DNA from 2 places in the Bradyrhizobium sp. Kon10 genome. Region 1 is predicted to be linked to the other one. Evidence: predicted binding sites of a transcription regulator. Region 1 holds the regulator's gene; the other holds the start of a gene.
The links. Region 1 encodes LexA, which represses DNA repair genes until DNA is damaged. Its sites were predicted from a motif close to TGTTCNNNNTGTGTTCNG; they were not measured.

Region 1 (9,133 bases):
ATCGCATCAAGCTGACCAAGAAGGACAGCGGCGAGGGTAGCCACAAGGGCCATCATCACTTCATCGACAAGGGCCTCGTCGCCGACGTCGAGGGCAACAAGGTCCGGCTCTCCGCCAAGGCGGATGTGGCCGTGACGATGGAAGAGGAAAAGTAGGCTTTTAAGCCGTTCGTTCCTGATCTGTACCGCTATTCGCCTGCCTACACGTTCCGGTAGCTTCGAGCTCCGTTGCGTATTGTCAGGTGTAACGATGGCGGAGCCCGGGCGGCCAGTACGCTCCCAAGGGATCGCACAAGGGATCGCGGGAACTTGGCCCGTGGGCCGCCCCGCGTCCGCCGGCGGCTTTGCGCCAGCGGGCTTCGGCGTCTGGCCCTCACTGGTCGAGACGCTGCGCGAATGGGGGCGGGCTGAGGCCGGCGCCGGGCGGCTGTTTCCCTGGGTCCCCATCGCCTTCGGCTGCGGGATCGCGCTCTATTTTGCCGCCGATCGTGAGCCGGTGCTTTGGGTCGTAGCCGCGACCGCGGCCGTGCTCTCGCTCGGCGCTATGCTGTTGCGGCGAGGCCGATTCTTCGCGCCAGCCATCATGATCGCGGCGGTCGCGGCCGGCTTTGCGATGGCGACCTGGAAGACCGCGCGCATCGCTCATGCCGTGCTGGCAAAGCCGCTCTATTCCGTGTCGCTGTCGGGCTTCGTCGAGACGCGTGACATCCGTGAGCGCACCGACCGGTTCGTGCTCCGCGTCACCGCGATGGAGACCCAACGCGGCGACATCCAGCTGGAGCGTGTACGGCTGTCGGTGCGCAAGGGGACGGCCCCCGAAGTCGGCAGCTTCGTGCAGTTGAAGGCGCGGCTGATGCCGCCGCTCTCGCCATTGCGGCCCGGCAGCTACGACTTCTCGCGCGACATGTTCTTCCAGGGCATCGGTGCCTCCGGTTTCGCGATGGGGGCAATCACGGTGGCGCCCCCGCCCGAAGCCGGGGGCATCAGGCTGCGCTACGCCGCAATGATGCAGGGGCTGCGCGACGCCATCGACGCACGCATCCGTGCCACCCTCGACGGCGACAACCGCGCCATCGCGACCGCGCTGCTGACCGGACGCCGCGACGCGATCACCACGCCCGTCAATGATGCGATGTTCATCTCGGGGCTCGGCCATGTGCTGTCGATCTCGGGTTACCATATGGCCGTGGTCGCCGGCGTCGTGTTCTTCGCGGTGCGGGCGCTGCTCGCGCTCATTCCTGGGTTGGCCGCCGGCTTCGCAATCAAGAAATGGTCGGCGGCGGCCGCACTGTTCGCCGCCGCGTTCTATCTCCTGCTGTCGGGCGCGGAAGTGGCCACGCAGCGATCGTTCTTCATGACGGCGGTGGTGTTGATCGCCGTGATCGTCGATCGCCGCGCCATTACTTTCCGCACCCTCGCGGTGGCAGCCCTGATCGTGCTTGCGGTCGCGCCGGAGGCGCTGGTGCATCCGAGCTTCCAGATGTCGTTCGCGGCGACGCTGGGGCTCGTGGCGCTGGTGCAGGTCGGCATGCCGAACCTGTTTGCCTCGCCGGATCATTCGACCACTGCGCGGATCGCGATGTGGGGTGGGCGCGAGATCGCGATGCTGTTCATGGCCTCCATGATCGCGGGGCTTGCGACCACGCCCTACGCAGCCTTCCACTTTCACCGCGTCACGCCGTACGGCGTGCTCGCCAATCTCGGCGCCATGCCGGTGGTTTCGGCGCTGGTGATGCCTGCCGGGCTGTTGGGCTTGCTTGCGGCGCCGTTCGGACTGGACGGCGTGTTCTGGTGGCTGATGGGGATCGGCATCGATTGGATGATCGCGGTCACGCGATGGGTCGCGGCATTGCCGGGCGCGGTCGGCCATATCGGCGCCTTCGGCACCGCGCCCCTGGTCGCGGCGAGCCTCGGGCTCGTCCTGATGGGATTGTTGCGCACGCCGCTGCGTTGGTCGGGCGCGCTGGTGCTGCTGGTTGCGATCCTTTGGGGCTTGTCCGTCCGGCAACCCGACATCCTGATCGCCGGTGACGGGCAGAGCGTCGCGGTGCGGGGCAGGGACGGGCAGCTGCATCTGATCAGGATGAACAAGGACAGCTTTCTGCTCAAGGAATGGCTGGCGGCCGACGCCGATCCGCGTGATGCCGGCAGTGCGTCGCTGGCCGATGGCGTCTCGTGCGACGATTTGGGCTGCGTCACGCCGCTCGCCGACGGGCGCCTGGTCGCAGTTGCGTTGCGCATCGGCGCGCTGGCCGATGATTGCAATCGTGCCGCGCTGGTGGTGACCGCCCGGCCGGCGCCGCCGGATTGCACGGCGATGGTGGTCGATCGTCAGCGTCTCGCAAGCCAGGGCGCGCTCGCGCTGATGCGGCGTGGTGATGGTTTTGCCGTTCAGGCGGTGAAGGCAAGGGGCGCAGACCGTCCCTGGTCGCCGGCTGCCGCAGGCGCGGCGGATTATGATGGCAGCCTCGCGCCGAAGACGAAGACAGCGTCTCCCCGGAGCAATGACGCAACGCCGTCCGAGGCCGATCTCCAAGCCGAGGACTGAAAGCCGAGGGCTGGATTTGACCTCTCAGCCGATCGTCGGGCCGGAATGGCTGGCCGTCCGACGTGCGGCGGGCGGATCCCATTCGATCGGCTTTGCGAGATGCAAACCGCTCCAGTTCGCCGGCCTCGGCCGGCGATGGGCATTTCAATCCGGGCCTCGACCCCTCGTTGGGGTCGGCGGCGTCAGCCGATCGGCAGGCGGGTGATCGTTGGCTGCCTGTCGGCTATCTCTGGCTTTTGCTCCCGCTCGCCGAGCGGCTGGGTCACCGGCAATTGCAGCACGGTGGCGCGCTGGCCTTCGACGAGCTGCGTCACCAGCACGTATTTGCCGTCCGGAAATTCGATGGCGTCGTGATGGCGATCGGGAATGTGCGGATCGACCTTGCCGAACTTGCCGACGCGGGAGTTGATGGTGCGCGTCCAGATCCAGCGATTGTCGTAGCGGACGCTGTCGGCGAAGGCGAGCTCCGTTCCCGGCAGCAGACAGACCGCGACCGACATATCGGCTTCGGAGGCGAAGCCGCGCGTCGAGGTGCCGCGGAAAGTTGTCGTGACGATTGTCTCGCCGACTTCTGCGGGACGCGTCGCGACGGCGTGCAGGCTGTAGTCACACATCGGGGTGCTCCTCAATCAGGATAGCGACCCGCGCCTCTTCTGAGGCGCAGGCCTCTATCAGAGTAGAAGCCTGCAAGCGTCTGCTTGGTTGTGGGCAAATCTGCGGCTTGGTTCGCGCGCTGCAATCACAATATCTTTTTCAATTGCGCGAGGAACAAAGCCTGCTCCCGTGCATTCGGGCAGTTTCGCCATTAGCGGCCAGCGGGCGCCGACCAGCCGGAATATTGCCAGGCCCGTTGCGACGGCTGCTCGACCGCGTTGCGGGCATTGCGGAATTGCTCGCTCGTCGCCCGCGCTGCTTTGCCGAGATGGTGCTGTGACTGCGCCGCGAGGGCTTGCGACGCTGATGCTGCGATCAGCGCCATCGCGACAGTGCTCAGAATAATGCTGCGCATGGTTCTCTCCTCGGTCTCTCAAAGCCCTGCGAAGCGGTGTGTGCTTCGTCGCGGCGTGCCGAGGATGTAGCGCTGGAGGGGTGGCCGGATAATCTGTGCAAAACCAGAAAGACTATCCAGCCGGAGCGGACAATCGTCCGCTCCAATCGCTCGTGCGCGGCGGCCTGCCGACCGTCCGCAGCCGGCTCAATACTTCCGGTAAAGCCCGATCAGCTTGCCCTGAATCTTCACCCGGTTGGGCGGCAGGATGCGAACCTCATACGAGGCGTTCGCCGGCTCGAGCGCGATCGAGGCGCCGCGGCGCCGGAAACGTTTCAGCGTTGCCTCCTCGTCGTCGATCAGCGCCACAACGATGTCGCCGGTATCGGCGCTCTCGTTACGCTGGATCAGCGCCATGTCGCCGTCGAGGATACCGGCATCGACCATGGAATCGCCGCGCACTTCGAGCGCGTAGTGCTCACCGGAGCCGAGCATGTCAGGCGGCACGCTGATGGTGTGGCTGCGGGTCTGCAACGCTTCGATCGGCGTACCGGCCGCGATCCGGCCCATCACGGGCACCGCGACGGGGCGCTCGCCGTCATCCGCCGACCCGCTGGAGCTCGCGCGGACCTTGCCGAGATTGCCCTCGATGACGCTGGGCGTGAACCCGCGGCGGCTGCCGGCCGCGGCCTGAAGCTCCGGCAGCTTGATCACCTCGATGGCGCGGGCGCGGTTGGGCAGGCGCCGGATGAAGCCGCGCTCCTCGAGCGCGGTGATCAGGCGATGGATGCCCGATTTCGAGCGCAGATCGAGCGCGTCCTTCATCTCGTCGAAGGAGGGCGGCACGCCGCTTTCCTTCAGCCGCTCGCTGATGAACCGCAGAAGCTCGTATTGTTTGCGCGTTAACATCTCGACCAAATTCCCCCGGTTGATGTCGTTCGATTCCGAGACGCTGAGTTCAGCGATGAGCCGCTACATGCTCGAAACAAATCATGAACGGACACTATATGTTCGATATGTGTTCCGCAACTGCTTAATTTAGCGTGAACGCGACAAACTTCGCGGAACGCGAGCGAGCGACGCGTTCAGACCGGCAATCGCAGCACCTCGCAGGGCGTGCCTGCCTCGGCCTTCGGCGCAAACGGCGCACGTACGAGAAGTGCCTGTGCGGCAGCCAGATTCGCGAGCAGCGAGGAATCCTGATGACTCACGGGATGAGCGATGAGGGTGCCGTCGTCGCGCAATTCAAGGCGCGCGCGAAGATAGTCCTCGCGCTGGTCGTTGGCACCGACATCGCGGCCGAGCACGGCGCGTTCGCGACGGTGGTGAATCACTTCGCGGCCCGAGAGCGCGCGAATCAGCGGCACCATGAACAGGAACGCACAGACGTAGGACGACACGGGATTGCCGGGCAGGCCGATCACGCGCATCGCGCCGAGCTGACCGTGCATCATCGGCTTGCCCGGGCGAATCGCGATCTTCCAGAACGCCATCGAGATGCCTTCGGCCTCGAGCGCCGGCTTGACCAGGTCGTGGTCGCCAACCGAGGCGCCGCCGGTGGTGATCAGGACATCCGCCCCGCTGTCGCGGGCGCGGCGGATGCCGGCCGTGGTCGCCTCAACCGTGTCGGCGGCGATGCCGAGGTCGATGGTCTCGGCGCCTTCGCTGCGCGCGAGCGCGTGCAGGGCATAGCCGTTGGAATAAACGATCTGACCCGCGCCGGGGGTGACGCCGGGCATCACCAGCTCATCGCCGGTTGCGAGGATCGCAACTCTCGGCCGGCGGCGGACGGGCAGGCGCGGATGGTTCATCGCGGCCGCGAGCGCCAGGTCACGCTCGGTGAGTCGGGTTCCTCGCTTCAGCAGCAAATCGCCTTCGCGAAAATCGACGCCGGCAAGGCGGATGTGCCGTCCGATGAGGGCGGCTTCCTTGATCGTGACGCGCTTGCCCTCGACCGCAGTATCCTCCTGGATCACGACCGCATCCGCGCCATCGGGAACGACGCCGCCTGTGAAAATCCGTACGGCTTCGCCAGCGCCCACCGTTCCCGCGAACGGCCGGCCGGCTGCGACCTCGCCAATCAGATTGAGCTGTGCATCGATCCTGGCCGCGTCGGCGGCGCGCACTGCGTAGCCGTCCATGGCCGACATCGCCTGCGGTGGCTGCGTACGGCGCGCCGCGAGATCGCGCGCCAGCACCCGGTGCCAGGCCTCGTCGAGCGCAACCATCTCTTCCGCCAGCGGCTCTGCGCCGGCAAGCACCGCGGCAAGCGCGTCGGAAACCGGCATGAGGGCCACGGTGAAAACTCCTGCTCGGGCAATACGACAATCGGGTCGCGGCAAGCGTTCTAGCCGACAGTGGCCGTCGAGGCAAAACGGACGTGCATGCGCGTGGACGCAGCTTATCTATGGAGCAATAGCCGCACCAGTTCGGCCTGCCGGTTCACGCCCGTCTTGTCGAAGATTTTCGACAGATGGCTGCGCGCGGTTCCGTCGGTGATCCCTAGCCGTTCCGCCGTCGCTTTGCGGCCGCCGCCCTTGACGATCTCGAGCGCAAAGGCGGCTTCTGCACGAGTGAGGCCGTAACGCGTGCGCAAAGCGTCGAGTCTTGATCTCGCGTCCGGCTCGGGGTCGGTGATGAGCACCATCGCGCTCGATCGCCAGCCGGAGGCAAGCGGCACCGAACTCTCCGCCCAATCTGTGCCGACTGGCGTCACCTGCACGTGCAGCGGCATGCGGCCTGGATGCCGCCGCAAGCTCATCTCGCCGCCGATGCGATCGGGATGATCGATGCTGCACGAGCCGATCAGTGATTGCAGAGAGCGGCCGTCTTCGCTGTTGATGGCGCTCAGCGCGCCCGCCTCAAGCACGATGCTGTCGGCGGCATCGAGCCATTCGCGCGCCCGGCGATTGACGAAGATCGGGCGAGCCTGAGCGTCTGCGAGAACGAAGCCGTGGTCTAGCCCATCCAGTCCCGCCAGCGCGGCGCGGCCGGTGACGTCGAGCTGGTGGGTACGCCGCTGGATGGCAACGGCGCGTACGAGATGCTGCGCCAGCGTCGCAAACAGCCGCCGTGCGTTATCGTCATATGAAGGCAAATTGGACGGCCGATGGCTGGTCAGGATGCCCGTGGCGTTATGATCGACCAGCAAATTCGTCGTCAAGGGCTCGGTATCGAAGCCGGCTGGCTGCCACCATTCGTTGTAGTAGTCGGTCGCGGTGAACTCATCGCGTGTGATGAAGTCGCCGATGGTGAAGACCTCGCCCGGCGTCCTGCCGATGCCAAGCGGCAACAGGGGATTGCGCGGCGCCCAGCCGAGTAGCTCTTGCACGCGGTCGGGGTCGATGCGCGGCGACACCAGGCTGGAGAGGCCGTTTGCGGGGTCATAGACACCGAACAGGATGCGACCGCCCATCGCCTCGTCGATGCGCGTCAGCACACTTTCCCAGCGGCTTCCGTCGAGCGCGGCCTCGTAGATGGCGCCGATGAGGTCCAATACGGAGTCGTTGGAAATATCGTCCGTCCCCAAGACAAATGCCTTAAAATGCAATGAGGCATCTCAGCGCAGCGCCGCGCCAGGGGCAAGGACAGAAAAGCGGCAGTCGAGCCGATGTTGCCGCAAAGCAGCGCGGCATCGGGAATCTGAGGTTCGCGAGTGGCGAAGGCGAGGTGCAATGCTGAATTGCAAGCATATTGCGGGATGTTGCTGCGATGTCTCACTCCTCAAACATTCAGGTCGAAAGGCCCGCTTTCCCTCCGATCTCTGACGAACGTCAGATGCGATCGTCCTGCGGCTTGGAGAAGCTGCCCGGAGCGGTAGGTCAATCGACAGAATCGGGCCGTCCGTTCGAGGGGCTCTCATGTACGCGCATCGGCGTCACCACACTATTTTTGGGGCACTTAGGCGCCTGTCTCGTAAGGCCGGCTTGCTCGCCAGCAGCATGCTGACCGGCGTGGGTGTGCTGGGTGCCGGTGCGGTGCTCTACCCTTCGGCAGCTCTTTCTGCCGACTACGCCGCCGGCGGCGGCGTGATCAACGCGCCCAGCGGCAACGCGACAGCGGTTGGCAGCGAGGCCACCACGACCGGCTCCGACGCGACGGCTTACGGTGCGGGCAGCATCGCGAGCGGAGAGGGCGCGACGGCGACAGGACATGTCAGTCAGGCCAAAGGCATCTCCGCGACCGCAACGGGAGAAAGCAGCATCGCAAACGGCGCCTACGCGACGTCGACGGGACAAAACAGCTTTGCGAACGGCACGTTCGCGACCGCAACTGGACAGGTCAGCACCGCAGACGGGACCAACGCGACGGCAACGGGACAAACCAGTGATGCCAACGGCACCAACGCGACCGCGACAGGCCAAGCTAGCTTTGCTAACGGCACCAACGCGACGGCGACGGGACAGGCCAGCACCGCCAACGGCGCGGACGCGACCGCGACCGGTAGTCTAAGCAAGGCAAATGGCTTTGATGCAACGGCAACAGGTATTCAAAGTTCTGCAAATGGCACCTTCACGACTGCGACGGGCGCCCAGAGCGTCGCCCACGGCGACAGCGCGACCGCGACTGGCCAAGGCAGTTTCGCAAATGGCGATTTCGCGACCGCGACTGGTCAAGGCAGCAACGCAAACGGGACCAACGCGACGGCGACGGGACAAGGCAGCGTCGCGAACGGTGTGAACGCGACCGCGACCGGTAGTCTCAGCAACGCGAATGGTACCAACGCGACCGCGACGGGTGCCCAGAGCGTCGCCCACGGCGACAGTGCGACCGCGATCGGCCAAGGCAGTTTGGCAAATGGGGATTTCGCAACCGCGACTGGTCAAGGCAGCATCGCCAATGGCCTGACAGCGAGCGCGTTCGGCCGAAACAGCAACGCCACCGGCGACGCCACGACCGCGATCGGCCAGGGCAGCACGGCGAGCGCCACCGGCGCGACCGCGGTCGGTGCGGGCGCCACGGCGACCTTCGCCAATTCGACCGCGATCGGCGCGGGTGCGACAACATCAGCGCCCAACCAGGTCTCGATCGGCACCAGCACGAACACCTACCGCATGTCCGGCCTCACCTCGGCCGCGAGCCTTGCCGCACAATCCGGCCCGACACAGGTGGTGACAACGGATGCCGCCGGGCATCTGGCCGCCGCAAGCTTCAGCGGTGCGGATATTTCCACGCTGCAGTCCAACATCTCCACGTTGCAGACGCAGATGCGGCAGGCCTTCGAGGGCACCGCCATCGCCATCGCCATGGGCGGCTCGGCGCTGCCATCGGACAAGCGGTTTGCGGTCTCCACCAACTGGGGCACGTTCCGCGGCCAGAACGCCATGAGCCTGGGCGCCCAGATGCGCCTCAACCAGTATGTCGTGCTCAATGGCGGTGTTGCGGCCGGGTTCGCGCAAGGCGGCGTCGGTGGACGCGCCGGAGTGACGGTTGCGTGGTGATGGCGGCGTGCTGAGCGGAAAGCAACGGGCGTGGCGGGCGTTAATGCTTGCGGCTGCGCTGATCGCGGCGGCCGCCGCCGGTCATGCGGAAACACCTCCGCCGGCGCCAAAACCAGCGCAGATCGACCGCAACGGCGTGCTGATGCTGGTCCGTTCC
Region 2 (9,133 bases), on a different contig from region 1:
AACATCGTCTCCGGCTACGCGCCGATCCGCAGCGAGATCGACCCGGCGCCGCTGATGCGGAAACTCGCCGAAGAAGGCGCGCGGCTGGCGTTGCCTTGCGTCACCGCACGCGGCCAGGCGCTGGTCTTCCGCATCTGGCATCCGAACGACCGGCTGATGCTCGGGCCGCTCGGCATTCCCGAACCGTCGCCGGCCGCCGCTGAAGTTGTTCCCGACATCATGCTGACGCCGCTTGCGGCTTTCGACCGTCTCGGCCACCGCATCGGCTACGGTGCGGGGCATTACGACTTCACCTTCGCGCATCTGCGCAAGACCAAGCAGATCGTCGGCATCGGGCTTGCGTTTGCGGCGCAAGAGATCGAGGCCGTTCCGGCACTATCCCACGACGTCGCGCTGGATTATGTGCTAACGGAATCGGACGCATTCGATTTCCGGAGTTCTGAACTTGCGCATTCTGTTCGTGGGTGATGTCGTCGGCCGTAGCGGGCGCAACGCCATCGCCGAATATCTGCCCGGCATGGTCAAGGACTGGTCGCTCGATTTCGTCGTCGTCAATGGCGAGAATTCGGCCGGAGGCTTCGGCATCACCGAAGCGATCTATCAGGAATTTCTCGATGCCGGCGCCGATGCGGTGACGCTCGGCAACCATTCCTGGGACCAGCGCGAGGCGCTGGTGTTCATCGAGCGCGCCGAACGCCTGGTGCGGCCGGCCAACTATCCGCGCGGCACGCCCGGCCGCGGCGCAGCCCTGGTCGAGACCAAGAACGGTAAGCATGCGCTCGTCGTCAACGCGCTCGGCCGCGTCTTCATGACCCCGTTCGACGATCCCTTTGCGGCGCTGGAGCGCGAGCTCGGCGCCTGCCCGCTCGGCGTTGCCGCCGATGCCATCGTCGTCGATTTTCATTGCGAGGCGAGCAGCGAGAAGCAGGGCATCGGCTTCTTCTGCGACGGTCGCGCCAGCCTCGTGGTCGGCACCCACACCCACGTGCCGACCGCCGATCACCAGATCCTCAGCGGCGGCACCGCCTACATGACCGATGCCGGCATGACCGGCGACTACGACTCCATCATCGGCATGCAAAAGGAAGAGCCGCTGCGCCGGTTCACGTCGGGCATTCCATCCGGCCGCTTCGAGCCGGCCGCCGGCGTCGCGACGCTCAGCGGCGTAGCGGTGGAAACGGATGACGCAACGGGACTCGCACTGCGCATCGCACCAGTGCGCGCGGGCGGTCGGCTCGAGCCGGCAACGCCGAAGTTTTGGTTGAGCTAGCTCTACAAATTCAGTGTCGTCCCGGCGAAGGCCGGGACCCATACCGCGTGATCTATCGCTCGCGGATGGTGCCAGTCCCGAAACAATCAGCCTTCGCCAGACGACCGCCTGTGGCTATGGGTCCCGGCCTTCGCCGGGACGACGCAGAAAGAATGACGCGCGAGATCGCGACTCACGCGACGGGCCTAAAGCGCGATCTGCGCGACGTTCGGCCAACGACCGAAGCTGCGATGCGACTACCCAATTTGCGGATGATGCTATCGTGCGCCTGTTTTGCCCGACGGGTCAACGCCTTTACCAGCGACGTGGAATGCCTGTTGGTCCTATCGGTCGAGCCGCGGGTTCGCCTCACCTCGCCCGCTTGCGGGAGAGGTCGGCGCGAAGCGCCGGGTGAGGGCTTTCTCCACCTTGGGATTGTCCCGTTGCGGCAACACCGTCTCGCCAGCCCTCCCAGGCAAGCGGGGAGGGAGCGCACCTTCTCCATGGCAACCAGCCAAGGCCAGTTTCACCTCGCTGTAAGCCGTTGATTCCGCACACCCCGGCTACTGTGCATGGGGTTGTTTTGCAGCTTTAGAGACACGCCAGGCGCTGTCGCGGTGGCCCTCAGCCCTGCCGATATCCCATCCGGAACGCGCCCCAGTGCTTGCCGTGGACCACGATCGGCGACGACAGATCCTTCATCAGCACGAACTGTCCGCCGCCCATCTCGCGCCGATAGGTTTGCAGCAGGAACGGCTTTGTATTCGCTGCGACCTTTTTCACCGCGCGATCGGTGAACAGGCGGCGGTTGCGGCAATTGGCGTTATTCCACACCGGGTCCTTGCCCTGGGGCAGGCGGTAGTTCGGATTGTGCGTCGGCAGATAGCCGTGCCTCGCCCAGGCGACGCAGAACACGATGCGGGGATCGGATTTCTGGATCGGGTCCTGGATCGCGGGCAGCACGCGATCGGTGAACGCGACATAGTTGGTGAGATATTGCTTGGGATCGGTGCCCGCGATCTCCCGATAGGATTCGTCCATGAGCTGATCGAGCGTGATCTCGCCGCGATCGATCGCGGCCTCGAACTCGCCCGAGATGCGTTTGGCGGTATCCACGACCGTGCGTATCAGCGGCGCGTCCGAGGTCTCGACGCCGCTGTCGGCGATCAGTGCGATCAGGCCTTCGGACGTGTCGAGCAGTTTCGTGACCCGCTGGTCGGCGTTCTTGAGATCGCGCGACGACAGGTCGACGCCCTTGGCGAGCTCGTTGAGCTCGTTGATCACGGTGTCGCAATGGCCGAGGTTGGAGGTCGCGGCGCGCGTGACACTGTCGATCTCGGCTTCCACGGACGCAAAGCCCTGCTGCACCCGTGAGATGATGCCGGAGATCTGCTGGGCGCCTTCGCCCGCGGTCTTGGCGCGCAGCGAGGCGTCGCCGCTCTCGCCGATCAGGCCCTCGATCTGGCCGTCGAGGTCGCGCACGGTGTCGGAGATCAGGTGCGTGGCCTGGCGGGTGGCTTCGGCGAGGTTCTTCACCTCGCTTGCGACCACCGCGAAGCCGCGGCCGGCATCGCCGGCGCGCGCCGCCTCGATGGTGGCGTTGAGCGCAAGCAGATTGGTTTGCTTGGCGATCGCCTCGATCGAGCCGGACACCTTCGCGACCTGCGCCAGCGCCGAGCCGACCGCGCTCAAGCGCGCCTCGATCCGCCCCACCGCCGCGACGAGCTCGGAGATGTGGCTGACGGCGGTGTCGACGGCGTTGCGCGACTGGGCGATCTCGCCGACCGCCGCTGAGGTGGTCAATTGCACCGCCTGCGACGCATTGGCGATGTCGTGATTGGCCGAGACCATGGTCTCGGCCGTCTGCTGCAGGTGGTGGAACCGTTCCGACTGGTTCGCAACGCGGCTTGCGACCTCCTGGACGTTGCCGGCGATGTCGGCAAGCTCGACGCCGAGACCGCCGATGCGGTCGGCAAGCTGGTCGATCAGGCGCTCGGCCATCGTCCGGTTCGATCCGGTGTCCAATACTGCAAGCTGCGCGAGGGACATGTACGGGCTTATCTCCAGGCGGAGCCGTTGATCGGCTCACCGCGGCATTCCCATTCCCATTCCAATTCCGACTTTAAGCGGTGATTCGCTCAGCAGGTCTTGCCTGAGCGTGCACTACAGCTTGTAGGCCGTCCTGAATCCGCCCCAGTGCCGGCCCTGCACGCGGATCGGGACATCGATCTCGCGCATCATCACCGTGTTACCGTTACCCATATCGCGCGCATAGCTCTGGATCAGATACGAGCGCTGGTTTTGGGCGGCGGCCAAGCCGGCCGGGTCGTTGAAGATACGCCGGTTGCGGCAGTTCGCTGCGTTCCATACGGCGTCGCCCGGCCGCTGCGGATGCGAATAGATCTTGTTGTGGACCGGCAGGAAGCCATTGCGGTCGACCATGGCGCAGAACGCCATGCGCGGCTCCTTCGCGAGAAACGCTTCCTGGAACGGCGGCAGCGCGCGGTCGGCCCAGTCGAGATATCTGGTGCGGTATTGCTGCGGATTGCTGCCGGCGATTTCGGCGTAGTCGGTGTCAAAGAGGTCGTCGATCCTGACCTCGCCGCGCGCAACCGCCTGCTCGTAGATCGCGGTCAGCGCGGTACCCGCTTCCATGGCGCGGGTGACGAACTCGGTGTTCTCCTCGTGGATCGACCACAGCCTGTCCTCGATCTTCTCGCTGAGCTCGGCATTGGGCGCGACGAAGTGGGTGCGGGCCCCGGCCTTGGATTGTTCGACCACGCGCAGGCGGCAGGCGCCGACGCCTTCGAGGCTGCCGTCGATGATCGTCTGCGGCGCAAGCCGGCCGGCGTCCGCGCCGCCGATCAGCACGCCGTCCATCGCGATCTCGTAGACCGGCATCACGCCGCGTGCGCTCTCGAATTTGAGATGGCAGGGCAGCCGCTCGGTCTTGCGGCGATCGTCGTGCTCACTCTGCTTGAGCAGCACCGCGCAGCGCGATTTCAGCTTGCGTGCGAACGTCGTCACCGCCTTGCCGGCGCTGGCGACGTTCTCGCCATGGGTTTCGGCCGCCTTGGTCGCGGCGTCGATTTCGGCGGCGCTCTCGCCGACCGAGATGATGAATTGCGATGCGCTGGCTGCGTTGCCGGAGACCTCGCTGGTGGTCGCGTTCTGCTCGGCCACTGCGCCGTTGACGGTGTCGAACACCGGGCGGATCGCCTCGATCGCCTGCGAGATGCGATGCACGGCATCGGCTGACCCTGCGGCATCGCGCTGCAGCGCGTCGATCTTCCTGGAAATCTCTTCGGTGGCGCCCTGGGTCTGCACCGCGAGCGCCTTAACCTCGGTGGCGACCACCGCGAAGCCCCGGCCTGCAGCACCTGCGCGCGCGGCCTCGATGGTCGAGTTGAGCGCGAGCAGCGTGGTCTGCCGTGCGATCTGGGCGATCAGGTTGACGACATTGCCGATCGCCGCGGAGGATTCGCGCAGGCGGTCGACATTGGCGCGCGCCTCCTGTGCCGCGGCGCTGGCCTCGTCGGCAAGCTTGCCGGCCTCGCGGACCTGCGCGCCGATGCCCTGCGCCGATTGGGTGAACTTCTCGGCGGCATGGGCGAAGGTCGAGGCGTTCGACTGCGCGGCATTGGTCCGTCCGGTCAGCGCGTCGGTGCGCTGGCGGATGTCCACGAGCGTCGCGGCGGTCGCCTCCGCGCCGCCGGCCACCGAATTGGCGGCGCGCTCGAGCTGGCGGATCATGGCGCCCAGCTCGAGTTCCAGCAGTTCCAGGATTTCCCGGGCCGAATCGCCCTCGGCGGCCGAGGTGGGTTGGGAACCGGCGGCCGGCTGCGCAGCTAGCGGGGCTGCCGCGGGCGCGGCCGAATCCGGCAGACGCTTCTGAAACAATGCGAACGCCATCGGGTCACTCTTTTCGGGAGACGGGTCGACGTTATTTTCGCAGCCCGGGATGAAATCAGGGTTAACGTTGCCTGACTTCTAGGCAAAGGACGCTACGGTATTACCTTAAAGTCGTAGAGCCTCTTTCATTCCGGTGGCTTGGCGGCCTATAAGGCCGCGCTTCCCACGCTCACCTTGGCTGACACTTCCCTCACGAGACCACGCATGGCCGGACATTCCCAATTCAAGAACATCATGCACCGCAAGGGGCGGCAGGATGCCCAGAAGTCGAAGCTGTTTGGCAAGCTGGCGCGGGAAATCACTGTCGCGGCCAAACTCGGCACGCCCGATCCCAACATGAACCCGCGCCTGCGCGCGGCCATCATCGCGGCCCGCCAGGAGAACATGCCGAAGGACAATATCGAGCGCGCCATCAAGAAGGCGCTCGGCAATGACGGCGAGAACTATGACGAGATCCGCTACGAGGGCTACGGCCCCGGCGGCGTCGCCGTCATCGTCGAGGCGCTGACCGACAACCGCAACCGCGCCGCCTCCGACATCCGCTCCTTCTTCACGAAATCCGGCGGCAACCTCGGCGAAACCGGCTCGGTCGCCTTCATGTTCGACCGCACCGGCATCATCGAATACGACCGCAGCGTCGCCTCCGACGATGCGATGCTCGATGCAGCGATCGAGGCCGGCGCCGACGACGTGATCTCCGGCGAAGGTGGTCACGAGATCTACGCCTCGACCGAAAGCTATCGTGATGTCGCCAAGGCGCTCGAAGCCAAGTTCGGCGAGTCGCGCAAGGCCGCACTGGTCTGGAAGCCGCAGAACACCATCGCGGTCGACGACGAGACCGGCGAGAAGCTGTTGAAGCTGATGGACCTGCTCAACGAGCATGACGACGTCCAGCACGTCTACGCCAATTTCGAGGTGTCGGACGCGCTGATGGCGAAGATGGGCGGCTAGCGGCGTTCCCCTCGGACGGTGCGCTCGCTCGTGCGGCGAAAGGCGAAGAGGGTTGCGCCGCTTTCCCCTGTTACTTCCGTTCTGTTTCTGTTTCCCCCGCGACGGTCAGCCGCTATCACTGGCGCATGACTGCGCTCCCGATTCGTGGCCCCGTTCGCATCATCGGCATCGACCCCGGCCTGCGCCGCACCGGCTGGGGCGTGATCGAGTCCGAGGGCAATCGCCTCATCTACATCGCCTGCGGCTCGGTGGAACCGCCGGACGACCTCCCGCTCGCAAGCCGCCTGCTGGCGATCCATGAAGGGCTCGCCACGATCTTGTCCGAGCACAAGCCGATGGAAGCCGCGGTCGAGCAGACCTTCGTCAACAAGGACGGCGTCGCGACGTTGAAGCTCGGCCAGGCCCGCGGCGTCGCCATGCTGGCGCCCGCGATGTTCGGTATCTCTGTCGCCGAATACGCGCCGAACCAGGTCAAGAAAACCGTGGTCGGCGCCGGTCATGCCGACAAGCAGCAGATCGCGATGATGTTGAAGATCCTGCTGCCCAAGGCCGAGCCGCCGTCGGCGGATGCCGCCGATGCGCTCGCCATTGCCATCACGCATGCGCATCACCGCCAGAGCGCCGCGCTGCGTTTGAAAGTGGTGGGGATATGATCGGCAAGCTCAAGGGTCTGATCGATTCCTACGGCGAGGATTACGTCCTTCTCGACGTTGGCGGGGTCGGCTATCAGGTGCATTGCTCGGCGCGCACATTGCAGCATCTGCCCTCGCCGGGCGAGGCGGCCGTGCTCTCGATCGAGACCTATGTCCGCGAGGACCAGATCAAGCTGTTCGGCTTCCGCACCGATCAGGAGCGCGAATGGTTTCGCCTGCTCCAGACCGTGCAGGGCGTCGGCGCCAAGGTCGCGCTGGCCGTGCTCGGCACGCTGGCGCCTTCCGATCTCGCCAACGCGATCGCGCTGCGCGACAAGGCCGCGGTGGCGCGCACGCCCGGCGTCGGGCCCAAGGTCGCCGAGCGCATTGTCACCGAGTTGAAGGACAAGGCGCCGGCCTTCGCCAACGTCGATCCGGCCGTCGTGCATCTCGCCGGCGCCATCGACGACCACCGCGCCCCGCGTCCGGTGGCGGATGCGATCTCCGCGCTGGTCAATCTCGGCTACGGCCAGCCGCAAGCGGCCGCCGCCATCGCATCGGCATCGCGCAGCGCAGGTGAGAATGCCGAGACGGCGCAGCTCATTCGCCTCGGCCTGAAGGAGCTCGCGAAGTGAGTGCGGAAATGGTCAATCTCGTAGGGTGGGCAAAGCGAAGCGTGCCCATCATCTATAGAGCGATCAGCGACATGGTGGGCACGGCGCGAAGAGCGCCTTTGCCCACCCTACGATCTTGCGGAGTCCGCTGAGTGAGCGATCCCAAGGCCCCCCGCATGGTCACGCCCGAGCGCCGCAGCGACGATGTCGGCGACACCGCGCTGCGGCCGCAATCGCTGTCCGATTTCGTCGGCCAGCAGCAGGCGCGCAAGAATCTCTCGATCTTCATCGAGGCGGCGCGCAAGCGCGGCGAAGCGCTGGATCACGTGCTGTTCGTCGGTCCCCCCGGCCTCGGCAAGACCACGCTGGCCCAGATCGTGGCCAAGGAACTCGGCGTCGGCTTTCGCGCCACGTCAGGCCCGGTGATCGCCAAGGCCGGCGATCTCGCGGCACTGCTGACCAATCTCGAGGAGCGCGACGTGCTCTTCATCGACGAGATCCATCGCCTGAGCCCGGCGGTGGAGGAAGTGCTCTACCCCGCCATGGAGGATTTTCAGCTCGACCTCATCATCGGCGAGGGTCCGGCGGCGCGCTCGGTGAAGATCGAGCTGTCGAAATTCACCCTCGTCGGCGCCACCACGCGTGCCGGCCTGCTCACCAATCCCTTGCGCGATCGCTTCGGCATCCCGATCCGGCTCAACTTCTATACAATCGAGGAGCTGGAAAGCATCGTCACCCGCGGCGCGCGCGTGCTCAATGTCGGCATGAGCGCGGATGGCGCCAACGAGATTGCGCGCCGCGCCCGCGGCACGCCGCGCATCGCCGGTCGCCTCCTGCGCCGCGTGCGCGATTTCGCCTCGGCGGCCGATGCCACGTCGATCGACCGCGAGATTGCCGACCACGCGCTCAGCGCGCTTGAGGTCGACGCCGCCGGCCTCGATGCCATGGACCGCCGCTATCTCACGACTATCGCGATGAACTATGGCGGCGGCCCGGTCGGCGTCGAGACGATGGCCGCCGCGTTATCCGAGCCGCGCGACGCGATCGAGGACATCATCGAGCCCTATCTGATCCAGTGCGGCTATCTCCAGCGCACCCCGCGCGGGCGCCTGCTCACCTCGCACGCCTTCCGCCATCTCGGGATAGCCGAACCCTCGCGCGATGCGGCGCAGTTCGGCCTGTTCGGGACGGACGAGAGCAACGACTGATAGCGAGGTCGTGAACTTCCGGTCATCTCTGTGCAGGCGATTTGCACGAGCGCACCCCAATTCCGCTCCAATCGGTCCGCATCACGAATAGCGCATCACCATCGGGCCTCCATGATCTCGCGGCGTCATCTCATCCGTTCCATCGGCGGTCTGTCCGCCCTCAGCGTCTCCACCGCTGCCTACGGCGTCGGCGTCGAGCCGGTGCTCCGGCTCAACGTCAGCCGCTATCATCCAACGCCACGACAATGGCCGGCGGATTTTCCGCTGAAGATCGCCGTGATCGCCGACATTCATGCCTGCGATCCCTGGATGTCGCTGGAGCGGATCGAGGCCATCGTCGATTGCACCAACGCGCTCGGCCCCGATCTCATCGTACTGCTCGGGGATTACGTCGCCGGTCATCACCATGTCACGCGCATCATCCCGGCCGGTGAATGGGCGAGGGTGCTGACCGGCCTCAAGGCGCCGCTTGGTGTTCATGCGGTCATGGGCAATCATGACTATTGGGACGACAAACTCGTGCAGCGGGCCGGGCAGGGGCCGACGGTCGCCCATCGCGCGCTGGAG

Region 2: the regulator LexA is predicted to act here: its motif matches at 6,190-6,207, upstream of ruvC (crossover junction endodeoxyribonuclease RuvC).

What each region holds. Positions count from the first base shown of each region.
Region 1 covers NZ_JBVVOZ010000005.1:116,704-125,836, forward strand. The annotation lists gene AC0L2O_RS09935 (DUF2171 domain-containing protein) at 1-155, shown strand, start outside; gene AC0L2O_RS09940 (ComEC/Rec2 family competence protein) at 250-2,547, shown strand; gene AC0L2O_RS09945 (hypothetical protein) at 2,730-3,161, opposite strand; gene AC0L2O_RS09950 (hypothetical protein) at 3,353-3,556, opposite strand; gene lexA (transcriptional repressor LexA) at 3,743-4,444, opposite strand; gene AC0L2O_RS09960 (molybdopterin molybdotransferase MoeA) at 4,621-5,832, opposite strand; gene AC0L2O_RS09965 (helix-turn-helix transcriptional regulator) at 5,937-7,064, opposite strand; gene AC0L2O_RS09970 (YadA-like family protein) at 7,462-8,976, shown strand; gene AC0L2O_RS09975 (hypothetical protein) at 9,020-9,133, shown strand, end outside.
Region 2 covers NZ_JBVVOZ010000032.1:64,967-74,099, forward strand. The annotation lists gene AC0L2O_RS30175 (5-formyltetrahydrofolate cyclo-ligase) at 1-468, shown strand, start outside; gene AC0L2O_RS30180 (TIGR00282 family metallophosphoesterase) at 446-1,270, shown strand; gene AC0L2O_RS30185 (methyl-accepting chemotaxis protein) at 1,874-3,298, opposite strand; gene AC0L2O_RS30190 (methyl-accepting chemotaxis protein) at 3,413-5,161, opposite strand; gene AC0L2O_RS30195 (YebC/PmpR family DNA-binding transcriptional regulator) at 5,366-6,112, shown strand; gene ruvC (crossover junction endodeoxyribonuclease RuvC) at 6,238-6,765, shown strand; gene ruvA (Holliday junction branch migration protein RuvA) at 6,762-7,379, shown strand; gene ruvB (Holliday junction branch migration DNA helicase RuvB) at 7,511-8,566, shown strand; gene AC0L2O_RS30215 (metallophosphoesterase) at 8,678-9,133, shown strand, end outside.